2 regions of the Mycobacterium seoulense genome follow, and region 2 is predicted to be linked to the other one. Evidence: riboswitches for the same ligand, from Rfam matches in the RefSeq annotation. Region 2 holds a riboswitch; the other holds the start of a gene.
What was found. Region 2 has a riboswitch for magnesium ahead of G6N37_RS20630 (hypothetical protein). Riboswitches for the same ligand answer to the same signal wherever they lie in the genome.
Positions count from the first base shown of each region.

Region 1: it holds a riboswitch for magnesium, as region 2 does, so the genes downstream of both, G6N37_RS05025 (Rv1535 family protein) here and G6N37_RS20630 (hypothetical protein) in region 2, are expected to answer to the same signal.

Region 1 is NZ_AP022582.1:1,057,201-1,065,137, forward strand. Features, by position in the region: gene G6N37_RS05010 (non-ribosomal peptide synthetase) at 1-455, shown strand, start outside; gene G6N37_RS05015 (carboxymuconolactone decarboxylase family protein) at 586-1,167, shown strand; gene G6N37_RS05020 (NAD(P)H-dependent flavin oxidoreductase) at 1,200-2,321, shown strand; M-box (ykoK) riboswitch at 2,531-2,700, shown strand; gene G6N37_RS05025 (Rv1535 family protein) at 2,992-3,231, shown strand; gene ileS (isoleucine--tRNA ligase) at 3,551-6,676, shown strand; gene G6N37_RS05035 (hypothetical protein) at 6,803-7,543, shown strand; gene G6N37_RS05040 (DNA polymerase IV) at 7,655-7,937, shown strand, end outside.
Region 2 is NZ_AP022582.1:4,449,081-4,457,017, forward strand. Features, by position in the region: gene G6N37_RS20615 (aldehyde dehydrogenase family protein) at 1-1,221, shown strand, start outside; gene G6N37_RS20620 (acyltransferase family protein) at 1,443-3,443, shown strand; gene G6N37_RS20625 (O-methyltransferase) at 3,447-4,106, opposite strand; M-box (ykoK) riboswitch at 4,231-4,485, shown strand; gene G6N37_RS20630 (hypothetical protein) at 4,757-4,966, shown strand; gene G6N37_RS20635 (NADP-dependent oxidoreductase) at 5,005-5,949, opposite strand; gene car (carboxylic acid reductase) at 6,070-7,937, opposite strand, start outside.

The DNA.
Region 1 (7,937 bases), 2.1 Mb from region 2:
CGCACTTCGACGCGCTGCCGGTGGAGTTCGTGGCCGAGGCGATCACCACGCTCGGTGCCGAGGTGGTGGAGGGGTTCGAGACGTATCACGTGATGAACCCCCACGACGACGGCATCGGCATCGACGAGTACGTCGACTGGCTGATCGAGGCCGGTTACCCGATCGAGCGGGTCGACGACTTCGGGGAGTGGCTGCAACGGTTCGAGGCCGCGCTGCGCGATCTGCCGGAGCGCCAGCGGCAACACTCGGTGCTGCCGCTGTTGCAGTTGCCGAGCACCCAGCAGGTCGAACCCGGTGAGCCGGGCCGCGGTTCGCTCGCGTCGACCGACCGGTTCCGTGCGGCGGTGCGGGAGGCCAAGATCGGCCCCGACAGCGACGATCCGGACATCCCGCACGTCTCGCCGCCGGTGATCGTCAAGTACGTCACCGACCTCCAACTGCTCGGACTGCTGTAAACCTCAGAGCCGCAACGGATTTCACGCGGATCGATCGAAATACCGAGCATTCGGGCCACGTCGCAGCACAGCCTGACTAACATGGCCGGTGATCGTGACGGTGTCCCGCAAGCACACGAAAGCGCTCACCATGACAACAGCCCGCGTGCCGAAATTGCCGCTCGAGGAAGCCACCGCGGCCGCCGACGAGGCGGCGGTGCCCAACTACATGGCCGAACTGAGCATCTTCCAGGTGCTGCTCAACCACCCTTCGCTGGCGCGCGCCATCAACGACCTGCTCGCCACCATGCTCTGGCATGGTGCACTCGACGCGCGGTTGCGTGAGTTGGTGATCATGCGGATCGGCTGGCTCACCGCGTGCGACTACGAGTGGACGCAACACTGGCGGGTGGCGTCGAGGCTGGGCGTGTCGCCCGACGACCTGCTCGGCGTGCGCGACTGGCAGGCGCACCGCGGGTTCGGCCCGACCGAGCGGGCCGTGCTGGCCGCCACTGACGACGTGGTGCGCGACGGCGCGGTGAGCGACGCCAGCTGGGCGGCCTGCGAACGTGAATTGAACTGCGACACAACGGTTCTCATCGAGCTGGTCACCGCCATCGGCGCCTGGCGGATGGTCGCGTCCATCCTGCACAGCCTCCGGGTTCCGCTCGAAGAGGGCGTGTCCAGCTGGCCGCCCGACGGCCGGTCGCCGTCGGAAGCCGTCGTCGATTGACATATCAATCGGTGGCTCTTTAGCGTCGGGCAATGCGTACCAGAGTCGCCGACATGCTCGGTGTCGAGTTCCCCATCTGCGCGTTCAGCCACTGCCGCGACGTGGTGGCCGCGGTGACCAACGCGGGCGGGTTCGGCATTCTCGGCGCCGTCGCCCACAGCCCCCAACGGCTGGAAAGCGAACTCACCTGGATCGAGGAGCAGACGGGCGGCAAGCCCTACGGCGTCGACCTGCTGTTGCCGCCCAAGTACGTCGGCGCGGACGAAGGCGGCATCGACGCCACCCAGGTCCGGGCGCGGCTGCCCGAGGAGCACCGCGCGTTCGTCGACGACATCCTCGCCCGCTACGGGATCACCGCGCCGGCCCAGGAGCGTCCCTCCGCCGGCGGCCTCAACATCTCGCCCAAGGGCTACGAACCGCTGCTCGAGGTGGCCTTCGCCCACAACATCCGGCTGATCGCCAGCGCGCTCGGGCCGCCCCCGGCGGACCTCGTCGAACGCGCCCACGGCCGCGGCGTGCTGGTGGCCGCGCTGGCCGGCACCACGCGCCACGCGCAACGCCACGCGGCCGCCGGCGTCGACCTGATCGTCGCGCAGGGCACCGAGGCCGGGGGACACACCGGCGAGGTCGCCACGATGGTCCTGGTTCCCGAGGTGGTCGACGCGGTCGCTCCCGTCCCGGTGCTGGCCGCGGGCGGCATCGCCCGCGGCCGCCAGATCGCGGCGGCCCTGGCCCTGGGCGCCGAAGGCGTGTGGTGCGGTTCGGTCTGGCTGACCACCGAAGAAGCCGAGACACCGCCGGTGGTCAAGGACAAGTTCCTGGCCGCCACCTCCTCGGACACGGTGCGGTCGCGGTCGATGACGGGCAAGCCGGCGCGGATGCTGCGCACGGCCTGGACCGACGAATGGGAGCGGCCGGAGAAGCCCGACCCACTCGGTATGCCGTTGCAAACCGCCCTGGTCACCGAGCCGCAGGTGCGCATCAACCAGGCGGCCGCGCACCCGGGGGCCAAGGCCCGCGAGCTGGCCACCTACTTCGTCGGCCAGGTGGTGGGCTCGCTCGACCGGGTTCGCCCCGCGCGCGCGGTGGTGCTCGACATGGTGGAGGAATTCATCGACACCATCGGGCGGCTCGACGGCCTCGTCGAGAAGTAACGGGTGTTCTCCCGCGGGGGCCGAACGGCCCGCAGCGGTTCGGCAAACACGAGATGAACAGTCCACGCCAGCCGCGCGTGGTCATACGCCCAGCTCATGGCCCATACCTGGGTGGATCCTGTGTGCCCGCCCCGGGAAACCGTAAAGATTCAGGAACATCGCCTCGAGGAGTTTGACCCCGTCGGACCCGTCGTGCATTATCGGTCGGGTATGCACCTCGTTAGGTGAGGCGTCTACACGAATACAGGCCACTGACCCCGAACGTCGAAAGACGCCCCGGGTCAGGACAGCTCCTCCCGGCTTAAGGGTTGAGCCCAGGTGGCTTCCGGAATACCGGACACGTCGTGTGGTGCCGAAGCTCTGACGAGAGGGGTGCGGATCTCCGACGGTCGTCGGTTTTTCTGCTCCTCATGCTGCGCGCAGATCGCGTGCGGGACCCCGCACGTGTCGTGACCGCGAGGAGGTGAGGGACACATGAGTTCCAGCGACAGTCCGGATCGAAGTCCGAGCTCCGTCTCGTCCCGATCCCGTCTCCGGCACGACGTTCTCAGCTGAGTCGTTGCAACGCCACGTGGCTTATCGGCCAGGCGTTCTCCGGATCGGAACCGCGACGGGACTTCGACACGTCAGTCCAGTTAGTCCCGGTAGGAACCCCGCGTAGGAGATCATCATGACCACAGCTCTGTACGACGAAGTGGTGACCGTAGCGCCCGCCCGCACGTTGAGGGTGGTGCGCGACGTCGAGACCACCGCGGCCCCGGTGGCCAAGAAGGCCGCCCGCCCGGCCGGCAAGCAGCCCGTCTTCGCCGGCGACCCGCTGGTGGAGGGCGCCACCCGCTTGCTGAGCATTCCGCTGCGCCACCTGTACGCCGCGCTGCTGCGGGTTGGTGTGCTCGAAGTTCTGGCCTGATCCGATGGGCAGCGACCAACCACGGCTCCAAGGGGCTACCCGGCCGCAGGTGTGACCTGAGGCCAGGTAGCCCCTTGGAGTGCTTCGCCTGAGTAGAATCGAGCCACTGGCGTTGATCCGGCATCACCGGGGAGCCTTCGGAAGAACAGCCGGCTTCTTTCTCTGGCCAGCTCAGTAGAACCGAACGGGTGGGCCCGTCACAGCCTCCAAGGAGCGGTCACGCGACAGCGTGGCAAGCGGGGTGGTACCGCGGCGCTCGCGCAGGCAGCGCGTCGTCGTCCCCGGCCTGACCATAGGCACGCAGGAGACGACGCGCACCGTGACCGAAAACGCTGACGCCAGGGCTTATCCCAAACTGGCGAGCGGAGCACCCGATTTTCCGGCCCTCGAACTCGAGGTCCTCGACTACTGGGCCCGTGACGACACCTTCCGGGCCAGCATCGCCCGCCGCGACGGCGCCGAAGAATACGTCTTCTACGACGGACCGCCGTTCGCCAACGGGCTGCCGCACTACGGGCACCTGCTGACCGGCTACGTGAAGGACATCGTCCCGCGGTACCGCACCATGCGCGGCTACAAGGTCGAGCGCCGTTTCGGCTGGGACACCCACGGGCTGCCCGCCGAACTCGAGGTCGAGCGGCAGCTCGGCATCACCGACAAGTCGCAGATCGACGACATGGGCATCGCCGCGTTCAACGAGGCCTGCCGCGAATCGGTGCTGCGCTACACCGACGAGTGGCAGGCGTATGTCACGCGCCAGGCCCGCTGGGTCGACTTCGACAACGACTACAAGACGCTCGACCTGTCCTACATGGAGTCGGTGATCTGGGCGTTCAAGCAGCTCTGGGACAAGGGTCTGGCCTACGAGGGCTACCGCGTCCTGCCGTACTGCTGGCGCGACGAAACCCCGCTGTCCAACCACGAATTGCGGATGGACGACGACGTCTACCAGAGCCGCCAAGACCCCGCGCTGACGGTGGGATTCAAGGTGGTCGGGGGCGCGCTGGACGGCGCGCACCTGCTGGTGTGGACGACGACGCCGTGGACCCTGCCGTCGAACCTGGCCGTCGCGGTCAACCCGGAGGTCACCTACGTCGAGGTCCGGGCCGGCGAGCACCGTTTCGTGCTGGCCGAGGCCCGGTTGGCCGCCTACGCCCGCGAGTTGGGTGACGAACCCGAAGTGCTGGGCACCTACCGCGGGGCCGATCTTCTGGGCACGCGCTACCTGCCGCCCTTCCCGTATTTCATGGACAGCCCCAAGGCTTTTCAGGTGCTGCCGGGGGAGTTCGTCACGACCGAGGACGGCACCGGCATCGTGCACATGGCGCCGGCCTACGGCGAGGACGACATGGCCACCACCGACAAGGTGGGCATCGTGCCGGTCACCCCGGTCGATTCCAAGGGGCGTTTCGACGCGACGGTGCCGGATTACCAGGGGCAGCACGTCTTCGACGCCAACCCGCACATCATCCGCGACCTGAAGAACGGCGGCGGCCCGGCTGCGGCCAACGGTGCGGTGCTGCTGCGCCACGAGACCTACGAGCACCCCTACCCGCACTGCTGGAGGTGCCGCAATCCGCTGATCTACCGGGCGGTGTCGTCGTGGTTCGTCGCGGTCACCGCCTTCCGCGACCGCATGGTGGAGCTCAACCAGCAGATCACCTGGTACCCCGAACACGTCAAGGACGGCCAGTTCGGCAAGTGGCTGCAGGGCGCGCGTGACTGGTCGATCTCGCGAAACCGCTACTGGGGCAGCCCGATTCCGGTGTGGAAGTCCGACGACCCGGCCTACCCGCGCATCGACGTCTACGGCAGCCTCGACGAGCTGGAGCGCGACTTCGGGGTGCGGCCGACCAACCTGCACCGGCCCTACATCGACGAACTCACCCGCCCCAATCCCGACGACCCGACCGGCCGCAGCACCATGCGGCGCATCCCCGACGTGCTCGACGTGTGGTTCGACTCGGGCTCCATGCCGTACGCGCAGGTGCACTACCCGTTCGAGAATGGTGAGTGGTTCGACACCCACTATCCCGGCGACTTCATCGTCGAGTACATCGGCCAGACCCGCGGCTGGTTCTACACCCTGCACGTGCTGGCCACCGCGCTGTTCGACCGCCCGGCCTTCAAAACCTGTGTCGCACACGGGATTGTGCTGGGCTCGGACGGGCAAAAGATGAGCAAATCGCTGCGCAACTACCCCGACGTCTCGGAGGTCTTCGACCGCGACGGCTCCGACGCCATGCGGTGGTTCTTGATGGCGTCGCCGATCCTGCGGGGCGGCAACCTGATCGTCACCGAGCAGGGCATCCGCGAGGGCGTGCGCCAGGTCCTGCTGCCGTTGTGGAACGCCTACAGCTTCCTGGCCCTCTACGCGCCCAAAGTCGGCTCCTGGCGCACCGATTCGCGGCAGGTGCTGGACCGCTACATCCTGGCCAAGCTCGCCGAGCTGCGCGACAACCTCACCCGCGAGATGGACACCTGCGACATCTCGCGCGCCTGCGAGCACCTGCGCCAGTTCACCGAGGCATTGACGAATTGGTATGTGCGACGGTCGCGTTCGCGGTTCTGGGAGGAGGACCCCGACGCCATCGACACCCTGCACACCGTGCTCGAGGTCACCTCGCGGCTGGCCGCGCCGCTGCTGCCGTCGGCCACCGAGATCATCTGGCGCGGTCTCACCGGCGGGCGGTCGGTGCACCTGGCCGACTGGCCGGAAGAAGGTGTGGTGCCCGCGGACCCCGGCCTGGTCGCCGCGATGGATCAGGTCCGCGAGGTGTGCTCGGCGGCGTCGTCCCTGCGCAAGGCCAAGAAGCTGCGGGTGCGCCTGCCGCTACCGAAACTGACCGTGGCGGTCGATGATCCGCGGCGGCTGGCGCCGTTCGCCGACCTGATCGCCGACGAGCTCAACGTCAAGAGCGTCGAGCTGACCGACGCCATCGACACCTACGGGCGGTTCGAGCTCACCGTCAACGCCCGCGTCGCCGGGCCGCGGCTGGGCAAGGACGTGCAGGCCGCCATCAAGGCGGTGAAGGCGGGGGAGGGCGTCGTCAACCCCGACGGCACCCTGACGGCGGGTCCCGCGGTGCTGCAGCCCGAGGAATACACCTCGCGGCTGGTCGCCGCCGACCCCGAGTTCACCGCCGCCCTGCCCGACGGGGCCGGGCTGGTGGTGCTGGACGGCACCGTCACCCCGGAGCTGGAGGCCGAGGGCTGGGCCAAGGACCGCATCCGCGAACTGCAGGAGCTGCGGAAGTCGAGCGGGCTGGACGTGTCCGACCGGATCTCCGTCGTGATGTCGGTGCCCGCCGAGCGGGCGGACTGGGCGCGCACCCACCGCGAGCTGATCGCGGGTGAGATCCTGGCCACCAGCTTCGAATTGGGCGAACCGGCCGACGGCGCCGACATCGGTGACGGCGTGCGGGTGAGCATCGCCAAGGCCTAGCGGCGCAGAACCCGGTCGTGGGTTTTCGAAAAATGTTCCGAAAAAGTGTCCGAGGTATCCGGGCTGGCTGCTCGTAGCTGTGACGGCGGCCCACCGGGGGTCGCGACCACAGTTAAGGAACATGTCATGAGCGCCATCGAAGACTTCCGGTCGACGACCTTCGCCGCCGTCCCGTACGAGGATCTGACCGTCGCCGAGGCGTGGGCGTCGAGCCCGCTGGGCGACCCCACGATCGAGGACGATTCCCTCGTCCAACCCGTCGAGTCTGAGGATTCTCCGGCCACGACCGTGATCGCGAAGCCGCGCTCGAGGGGGACGAACGCCCTGCTCGCCGGGGCCGTGGTCGCGGCGCTCGGAGCGGTCGCCGGGCTCGGCCTGCTGCTCGTCGACGGGCCGGGCTCCAAGGAGCACAAGCCCGCCGTCGTGGTGCCGAATTCCAGCGTCGGCTCGGTGACGCCCCAGGCCCCCAGCGCGGTTGCGCCGCCACCCCTTTCGCCGGCCCCGCCGTCGGCGGCCGCCCCTGCTGACGCGGCGCAGGTCTCGCCGGCACCCGTCAGCGGTGGGCATGCGCCCGTGGTGATCGCGCCGGCACCGGCACCGGCCCCGGCGCCCGCGGCCCCGGCTAATCCGGACGTCCCGCCGCCCCCTCCCAATGTGACCGTCAACGTCCCGCCGGTGATAGTGCCCGTGCCCGTTCCGGTACCGGTGCCGCCCCAGCACGGTGGCAGTCAGCAGGGCGGCGGCCAGCCCGCGCCGAGCGGTGGCAGCGGCCACGGGCCCATCCAGTGTTTCGCCTGCCACCCGCCGGTCCAGCAACAGCCGATCCACCCGCAGCCGATCCACCCCCAGCCGCTGCAGCATCCCTAACCGCTAGTGCGCGACCGCAGGGCGCGGTGGGCATGGACCCAGAACGGCATGCCCGCCGCGGTGCCGTCGGCGTCCATACAGAAGGACGCTAGACCAATAGCATTTTCAGTTGTGGAGTCCCGTTGGGTGCTGCACCTGGACATGGATGCGTTCTTCGCCTCGGTCGAACAACTCACCCGGCCGACCCTGCGGGGGCGGCCGGTGCTGGTCGGCGGCCTGGGCGGGCGGGGCGTGGTCGCCGGCGCCAGCTACGAGGCCCGCGTGTACGGGGCCCGCTCGGCCATGCCGATGCACCAGGCCCGCCGCCTGATCGGGGTGACCGCGGTGGTGCTGCCGCCGCGGGGCGTGGTGTACGGCGTGGCCAGCCGGCGGGTCTTCGACACCGTGCGCGCCG
Region 2 (7,937 bases):
GATCTACTGGAGGCGATCCTCGCCGAATACGGCAGGCGTGCGGACGATCTCGCTGACGCGGTCACCGAGGAGATGGGCGCGCCGCCCTCGCTGGCCGCGGGCCCGCAGGTTCAACTGGGGCTCGGTCACCTGGTGACTGCGATCGACGTGCTGAAGAACTTCCCGTTCTCCGAACAGCACGGGGCGACCCTGATCTCCAAGGAGCCGATCGGCGTCTGCGGGCTGATCACGCCGTGGAACTGGCCGCTGAACCAGATCGCTGTCAAGGTATACCCCGCGCTGGCCACGGGCTGCACGATGATCCTGAAACCGTCTGAGGTCGCACCGTATTCGGCCTACATCTTCACCGAGATTCTGGACGCCGCGGGTGTGCCGGCGGGTGTCTACAACCTTGTCAACGGTGACGGGCCCGGCGTCGGCGTCGCGTTGGCGAGCCATCCCGACGTCGACATGGTCTCCTTCACCGGATCCACGCGCGCCGGGGTCGAGGTCGCCAAGAACGCCGCGCCGACGGTGAAGCGGGTGACACAGGAGCTCGGCGGCAAGAGCCCCAACATCGTGCTCGACGACGCGGGCTTTGCCGACAGCGTTCGCGCCGGCGTGCTCAACATGATGCCCAATTCCGGGCAGAGTTGTAACGCGCCGTCGCGCATGCTGGTCCCGAATACGCGGATGGCCGAGGCCATCGACATCGCGCGTGGGGTGGCCGAACAGGTCAAGGTGGGTAGCCCGGGCGACAAGACCGCGCTCGGACCGGTGGCGTCGAGAGCGCAATTCGAGAAGGTGCAGCGCCTGATCCAGCAGGGCGTCGATGAGGGCGCGACCGTCGTCGCCGGCGGCCCCGGCCGCCCGGCCGGGCTGAACACGGGGTACTACGTCAAGCCGACCGTCTTCGCCCATGTCACCAATGACATGACGATCGCGCGCGAGGAGATCTTCGGTCCGGTGCTGTGCATCCTCGGCTATGACGACATCGACCAGGCCGTGCAGATCGCCAACGACACCGATTACGGTCTGGCCGGCTATGTGTCGGGCGCCGACCTCGACAAGGCACGGGAGGTGGCCCGCAAGATCCGCGCGGGTTGGGTGACGATCAACCATGCGTTCGACATGAACGCGGCGTTCGGCGGCTACAAGCACAGTGGCAACGGCCGAGAGTGGAGCGAGTTCGGGTTCCACGAATACTTGGAGGTCAAGAGCACCCTGGGCTACGCGCCCTGAAAGGCCGCGCCTTGAAGCGCTTGCCCTCGCGTGTCTTCTGCTGAATCCGGCTGCGTCGCAATTAGGCTTGCTCCGATCACGAGGAGGGGCAGCGACGTATCGGCATCAACTTTGGCGCCGGGCGACAGGTCGGTCAGGGCGCGTTAACAGCGGAAACTGAACCGGGCGGGAGGCATCCCGCGCCGGCTCGTCGTGCACCGCGGCCACGTTGGGTTGCCCCCGTGCGCCGGGCCGGACGCGTGGCGATCTGGGATAAACCCGAACGGCGCAGGGGGATTCCGGCGCTCGACGGTTTGCGCGCGATTGCGGTCGCGCTGGTGCTGGTCGGCCACGGCGGCATCCCCGGGGTGGGTGGCGGATTCGTCGGCGTGGACGTCTTCTTTGTGTTGAGCGGATTCCTGATCACCTCGCTGCTGCTGGACGAGCTGGGACGCACCGGCCGCATCGAGCTGACCGGCTTCTGGATTCGCCGCGCGCGCCGGCTGTTGCCGGCGCTGGTTCTGATGGTGCTCACGGTGGCCGCGGCCCGCCAACTTCTTCCCGACCGGTCCCTCACCGGCCTGCGCGACGACGCGATCGCGGCGTTCGTGTGGATGGCGAACTGGCGCTTCGTCGCCCAGAAGACCGACTACTTCACGCAGGGCGCCCCACCCTCGCCGCTGCAGCACACCTGGTCACTCGGGGTGGAGGAGCAGTACTACTTCGTGTGGCCGGTGCTGCTGATCACGGTGACCCTGCTGTTGGCCGCGCGCGCAAGGCGCCGCCTCACCCGGGCCACCGTCGGCGGTGTCCGGTTCGCGACCTTCGTCATCGCCACGGTGGGGGTCCTGGCGTCGGCCGCGATCGCCATGGTGGTGGTGTCCGACAGCACGCGCGACCGCGTCTATTTCGGCACCGACACCCGCGCGCAGGCGCTGCTGACCGGCGCCGCGGCGGCCGCCCTGCTGGTTCGCGACTGGCCATCGCTGAACCGCGGCTGGTGCCTGATCCGAACCCGCTGGGCCCGGCGCGTCGCCCGCGTGCTGCCGCTCGCCGGCCTGGCGGGCCTCGCGGCGGCCACCCACTACGCCACCGGCAGCAGCGGCGAGTTCCGCCACGGTCTGCTCCTCGGGGTCGCGATCGCGTCCGTCGTCGTGGTGGCCCCGGTGGCCCTGGAGCAGCGCGGCGCGGTCGCCCGCGTGCTGGCTGCGCCACCCCTCGTGTGGCTCGGCACCATCTCCTACGGTGTCTATCTCTGGCACTGGCCGATCTTCTTGGTGCTCAACGGCGAACGCACCGGCTGGACCGGGCTGCCCCTATTCGCCGCCCGGTGCGGCGCGACGGTGGCGCTGGCCGCGGCATCCTGGTGGCTGATCGAGCAGCCGATCCGCCGTTGGCGGCCGGCGCGGGTACCGCTGCTGCCGTTGGCTGCGGCGACGGTGGCGAGTGCGGCCGCGGTGACGCTGCTGGTGGTTCCGGTGGGGACCGGGCCCGGCCTGCGTGAGGTCGGCCTGCCGCCGGGGGTTTCGGCGGTGGCCGCGGTGTCCCCGTCCCCGCCGGGCGGCGGACGGCCCGCGCCCCGGGATCCGCACCGGCCGTTCACCGTTTCGGTGTTCGGCGATTCGATCGGGTGGACCTGGATGCACTACCTGCCGCCGACGCCGGGGTTCGCCTTCCTCGACCACACCGTCATCGGCTGCAGCCTGGTGCGCGGCACGCCGTACCGCTACATCGGCCAAACCCTCGAGCAGCGGCCGGAGTGCGACGGCTGGCCGCTCAGATGGTCCACGCAGGTCGCCCAGGACCAACCAGACGTCGCGCTGTTGGTCATCGGCCGCTGGGAAACCGTCGACCGCGTCAACGAGGGTCAATGGACCCACATCGGTGACCCCACGTTCGACGCGTACCTGGGCGGCGAGCTGGAGCGGGCGCTGAACATCGTGAGCTCCACCGGCGTTCGAGTGGTGGTCGCCACCGTGCCGTACAGCCGCGGCGGCGAAAAACCGGACGGCCGGCTCTATCCGGAGGACCAGCCCGACCGGGTCAACCTGTGGAACACCATGCTGCGCAAGACCGTCAGCCATCATCCGAACGTGCAAATCCTGGACCTGAACAAGAAGCTCTGTCCGGACGGCGTTTACACCGCCAAGGTGGACGGCATCAAGGTGCGCAGCGACGGCGTTCACCTGACCCCCGAAGGGGTGAAGTGGTTGACACCGTGGCTCGAAGAATCCCTGCGCTGAGCCCTAATCACCGGTGCGGCAGCTGATTTCCATGCTGTCGCTATCCCGAACCTGGAAGTTGAAGCTCACGTAGCCGTTCGCTGGATCGCGCACCCGGTCGAGATACGGCTGCGTGTCCGCGGCGCTGGTGTTGTCGGCCACCACCAACGCGCCCGTGGACAGCCGGGGTTCGAGCAGCTCGAGCACCGGCAGATACAGATCCTTCCAACCGTCCAGCAAGACGAAGTCGATCGGGCCGTCCAGGTCGGCCAGCGTGGCCAGTGCGTCGCCTTCGAGGATGGTGATCACGTCGTCCAGCCCGGTCTGGGTGAACGTCTGCCGCGCGGCAGCGATCTTGGTGTCGTTGAGCTCGGTCGTCACCACCCGGCCGGAGCCGTTGTCCCGCACCGCCGATGCCAGGTGCACGGCGGAGATGCCGAACGACATCCCGAACTCGACGATCGTGGCGGGGCGGGCCGCCCGCACCAGGGCGTAGAGCAACCGGCCGGCTTCGGGCGTGACCGGGATGTAGAACTCGCTCATCGCGTCGGCGCGCTCCTGCGCGGTCATCGGCCGGTCGAAATCGCCGTGCCGCTGGCGCAACAGCGACATCTGGTTCTTCGCTTCGGTATACATGCGGTCGAGCACTGTCGCGACCCTCGGGTCTTGCAGAGTGTTGGCCATGCCGTCGAGGGTAGGCCGAGGCGGTGGGCGCCCGGCCGCGCGCACGTCGGAGGGGCCACGAGCTGCGGTAACGGTTCCGCAACGAGTTTGACGGGCCCGGGGCCGCGGTGTAGAAAGGGTTTCGCAAGCACCTCGGTAGGTGAGGCGTCTGCATGGACACAGGCCACTGACCCCGAACGTCGAGAGACGCCCCGGGTCAGGACAGCTCTTCCCGGACCCAAGGGTTGAGCCCAAGTGGCTTCCGGAACGAGAAGCGGGTCGCGACCGTCGGTTGAGAAGCGATCGCAAGCGCGGCGAAGCCGGGCGAAGCGGGTCGCGACCATCGGCTAAGTTCCGGATACGCCGTGCAGTGCCGAAGCTCCGACGAGAGGGGTGCGGTCGGCGGCACGCCGCCGGCATTCGCTTCCCTCCTGTTCAGGTGACATGTGATGACACCCGCGTGTGTCGCGGCCGTGAGGAGGTGAGGGCGAGATGAGTCCGGGCGACAGTCCCTATCCGAAATCCGTCTTGTCCCGACCCGGCTTCGGCATTGCTTCTGCCGCCTGAGCTTTCGCGGGCACTCCGGTTATTCGCGCGCGTCAACCCGCGCGCGGCCCTTCCGGCCCGAGTGCCCTGAGCTGAGCCGATCGGGCCTCCCCAAAGGAGAAATCATGGCTTTTCTTGTCACACACCGTGTTACCGGTCGGACCGGTGGGCGGGGACGTTCATGGCTGCGGTCGGCGCGGCTTTGGGCCACCAAGGTGCACGCGCGGACGACCCTCACTCCCCAGGAGCGGGCCAACCTGTACGTGTCGCGCATGCCGATCGCGATCGTCACGGCCTCGCTGGGTGGGCACCCTTCGACCGGCGAACGCCGGTGAGGGGTTCCATGTCGACGTATCCCGGCGTGGGGGGCGGCTCACTGTGAATCGTTTGGTAGCAGAACGATTTTCCCGTGGGTGTGGCGCTTCTCCAGTTCCGCGTAGGCGTCGGCCACCCGATCCAGGGGATAGGTGGCGGCCACCTCGAAATCGATGGCGCCGCTGACGACGAGGTCGGCCATCTCGGCCAGCACCTGCGGCGTCGACGCCTCGGCGCTGCCTTCCGCCTTGGCGCCGACTTCGCCGGCCTTCTGGAACGAGATGATGGTGTTGATTCGGTCAGGAGCCACACCGAGGTCGACGGCGAGCTGCATGTAGTCGGGGCCGAACAGATCGATGAACGCGTCGATTCCGGTCGGCGCCGCCTCGCGCAGCCGGTCGGCCAGCCCATCCCCATAGGGGATCGGGGTGACGCCGTGGGCGCGCAGCCAATCGGCGTTGGCCGGTCCGGCGATGCCGAGCACCCGCGCCTTCCGCAGCACCAGAAGCTGCACGACGAGGCTGCCCACCCCGCCCGCGGCCGCCGAGACGGCGACCGTCTCTCCCGGTTGCGGTGCGACCGCGCGGACGGCCGCGTACGCGGTCACGCCGACGACGTAGAGGGAACCCGCTACCTCCCAACGGAGTTCGCGGGGTTTGTGGATCAGCTGGCCGACCGGAACCGTGGCATGGGTGGCGTGGCTGGATCGGCGGAGGCTGAACCCCAAAACCTCGTCGCCCACTGAGAATTCGGTCACTTGGGGGCCCACGGCCGTCACGACGCCGGCGAGGTCGCTGCCCTCACCGGACGGAAAGGTGGCGGGAAACATCTCGTGCAGGGCCCCGCTTCGGATGGCGGCCTCGCCGGGGTTGATCCCGGCGGCGCGGATTTCGACGACCACCTCGCCGGGATCGGGGGCGGGCATATCGACGTCGGCCACGTACAACACCTCGCGGCCGCCGTACCGGTCGAACCGTACGGCGCGCGCCGCAACAGCCGCCATGTCGATCTCCTCCCCGCCGTGAACATGCCGTCCCACGCCAGCATAGGCATCCGGAATGAGCGCCCGGGAACCGTCGTCGCCGCGATCAAGAAGGGCCTGCCCGGCCAGGCCGCACCGCGGCTACACCAGGCCGAGCAACCGCAGATCGAAGACGTACTTGGCGATCAAGTCGGCCGACAGATGCGGAATGTCCTTGTCCGCGCCGAGTTTGGCCGCCCGGACCGCACCGCGGAAGACGTCGGTCGGGGCCGGCGCGCCGCGCAGCGGCTTCGCCGGGTTCCGGTAAGCGTCCAGCAACGGCAGCACCGACCGTTGGCGGTGCTTGTCCGGCAGGGCCCGAAGCGCGGTGCCGAAGCGTGCGAGCCACTCGTCGTAGTCGTCGATGCGCCGGATGTCGTGGCCGTCGGCGATCAACCAGTCCACGAACACGTCCAGCGAGATGCCGTCGTCGTGCGGGTTCATCACGTCATAGGAGCGAAACGCTTCGGCGGGCCCCGCATCTTCCGCAGCCGTTGCGAGCTGCTCGCCGAGCGCGGTCACCGCCTCCGCCACGAAATCGGCGGGCAGCCCGTCGTAATGGGCGACGGCCCGGCCGCCTGTGTCGGGGGTTTCGTAGAAGGACGACGGGGCGATCCCGGTGACGAGCAAGCTGAAGATCAACCGCGTGAAGGCGTCGGGAAGGTTCAGCTGGCCGGCGTAGCGGCTGTGGGCGAGGATCATGTCGGACCGGAAGACGGCGACGGGCAGCCCGCACAGGTCGTGCGCCTCGCGCAGCAGTACCTCCCCGGCCCACTTGCTGTTGGCGTAACCGTTGGCGTAGCTGGCCTCGATCGGCCGAACCGGGCTGACCGCGCGGATGTCGCCGTCCTCGGCGAATTCGGCCGGATCGACGGACATGGCCACCGCGACCGTCGACAGATAGGTGACGGGTTTGATGCGCGCGGTGATCGCCAGGCGGATAACTTCCGCAGTGCCAACGACATTCGGCCCGAACAGTTGGTCATAGGGCAGTACGTGGTTGACCAGCGCCGCCGGGTGAACGATCAGGTCCACGCCGCGGGCCAGTCCGTCCCACGTCGCCTGGTCCAGCCCCAGGTTCGGCTCGCCGATATCGCCGGCGAGGACCTCGAGATGGTCGGCCGCGAGCTCGCGGAACCGGTCGACCAGGCGGGGATCGCCGCTGCGGTAGACGTCCTCGAGCCGCGCGGCGGCCGCCGTGGCGTCCGTGCCGCGGACGACGCAGATGAGCTTTCCGCCCGTCTCGGCGAGCCGCTCGAGCCATTCCAGGCACAGGAACCGGCCGAGGTAGCCGTTTGCGCCGGTCAGCAGGACCGTGCGCGGTGTGCCGGTGACGCGCGGCAGTTGCGGGGCGGCGGCCAGGGTGTGCGCGTCGATGAACCTGTCGAGGGTGAGGTCGGCCGCGCGGACCTCGGTGGCGTCGCGCCCGTGCACCGTCGCGAACGCCGGCCGCCGCGATCCCGAAGCACGTTCGGCCTCAACGTATTCCGCCAGCTGACCCAGGTCGGTGGCCGGACCGATGATCATTCCCACCGGCACCTCCACCTCGAAGATGTCCTGCAGCAGGTTGGAGAAGGTCAGGGCCGACAGGGAATCCCCGCCGAGTTCGACGAACAGGGCGCCGGGTTCCGGCGGGCCGCCCGCGAGGCCGAGCAGCGCTTCGGCGGCGCGCGCCAGCGTCTCGATGACCGGGCGGTCGGCCGCGCTCTCGCGCAACGCCCGCAGCTCGCTCTCCCGGTTGGCGGCCAGGTCGGCGTACAACTGATCGAGCCGCTCGCCGTAGCGCTCCTTGAGCCTCGGCCGTAGTAACTTTCCCACCCCGGACAGTAGCCCGTTGTCTTCGCTGAACGGTTCCGGCTCGATGAGAAAGTCGGCCGGCACCTCGTAGGACTGCAGTTCGGCGAGTTTGCCTGACTGGCGCAGGGATTCGCGGAGGGCGGCCCTGAGGCCGCCGGCGTCGTCGGCGAATC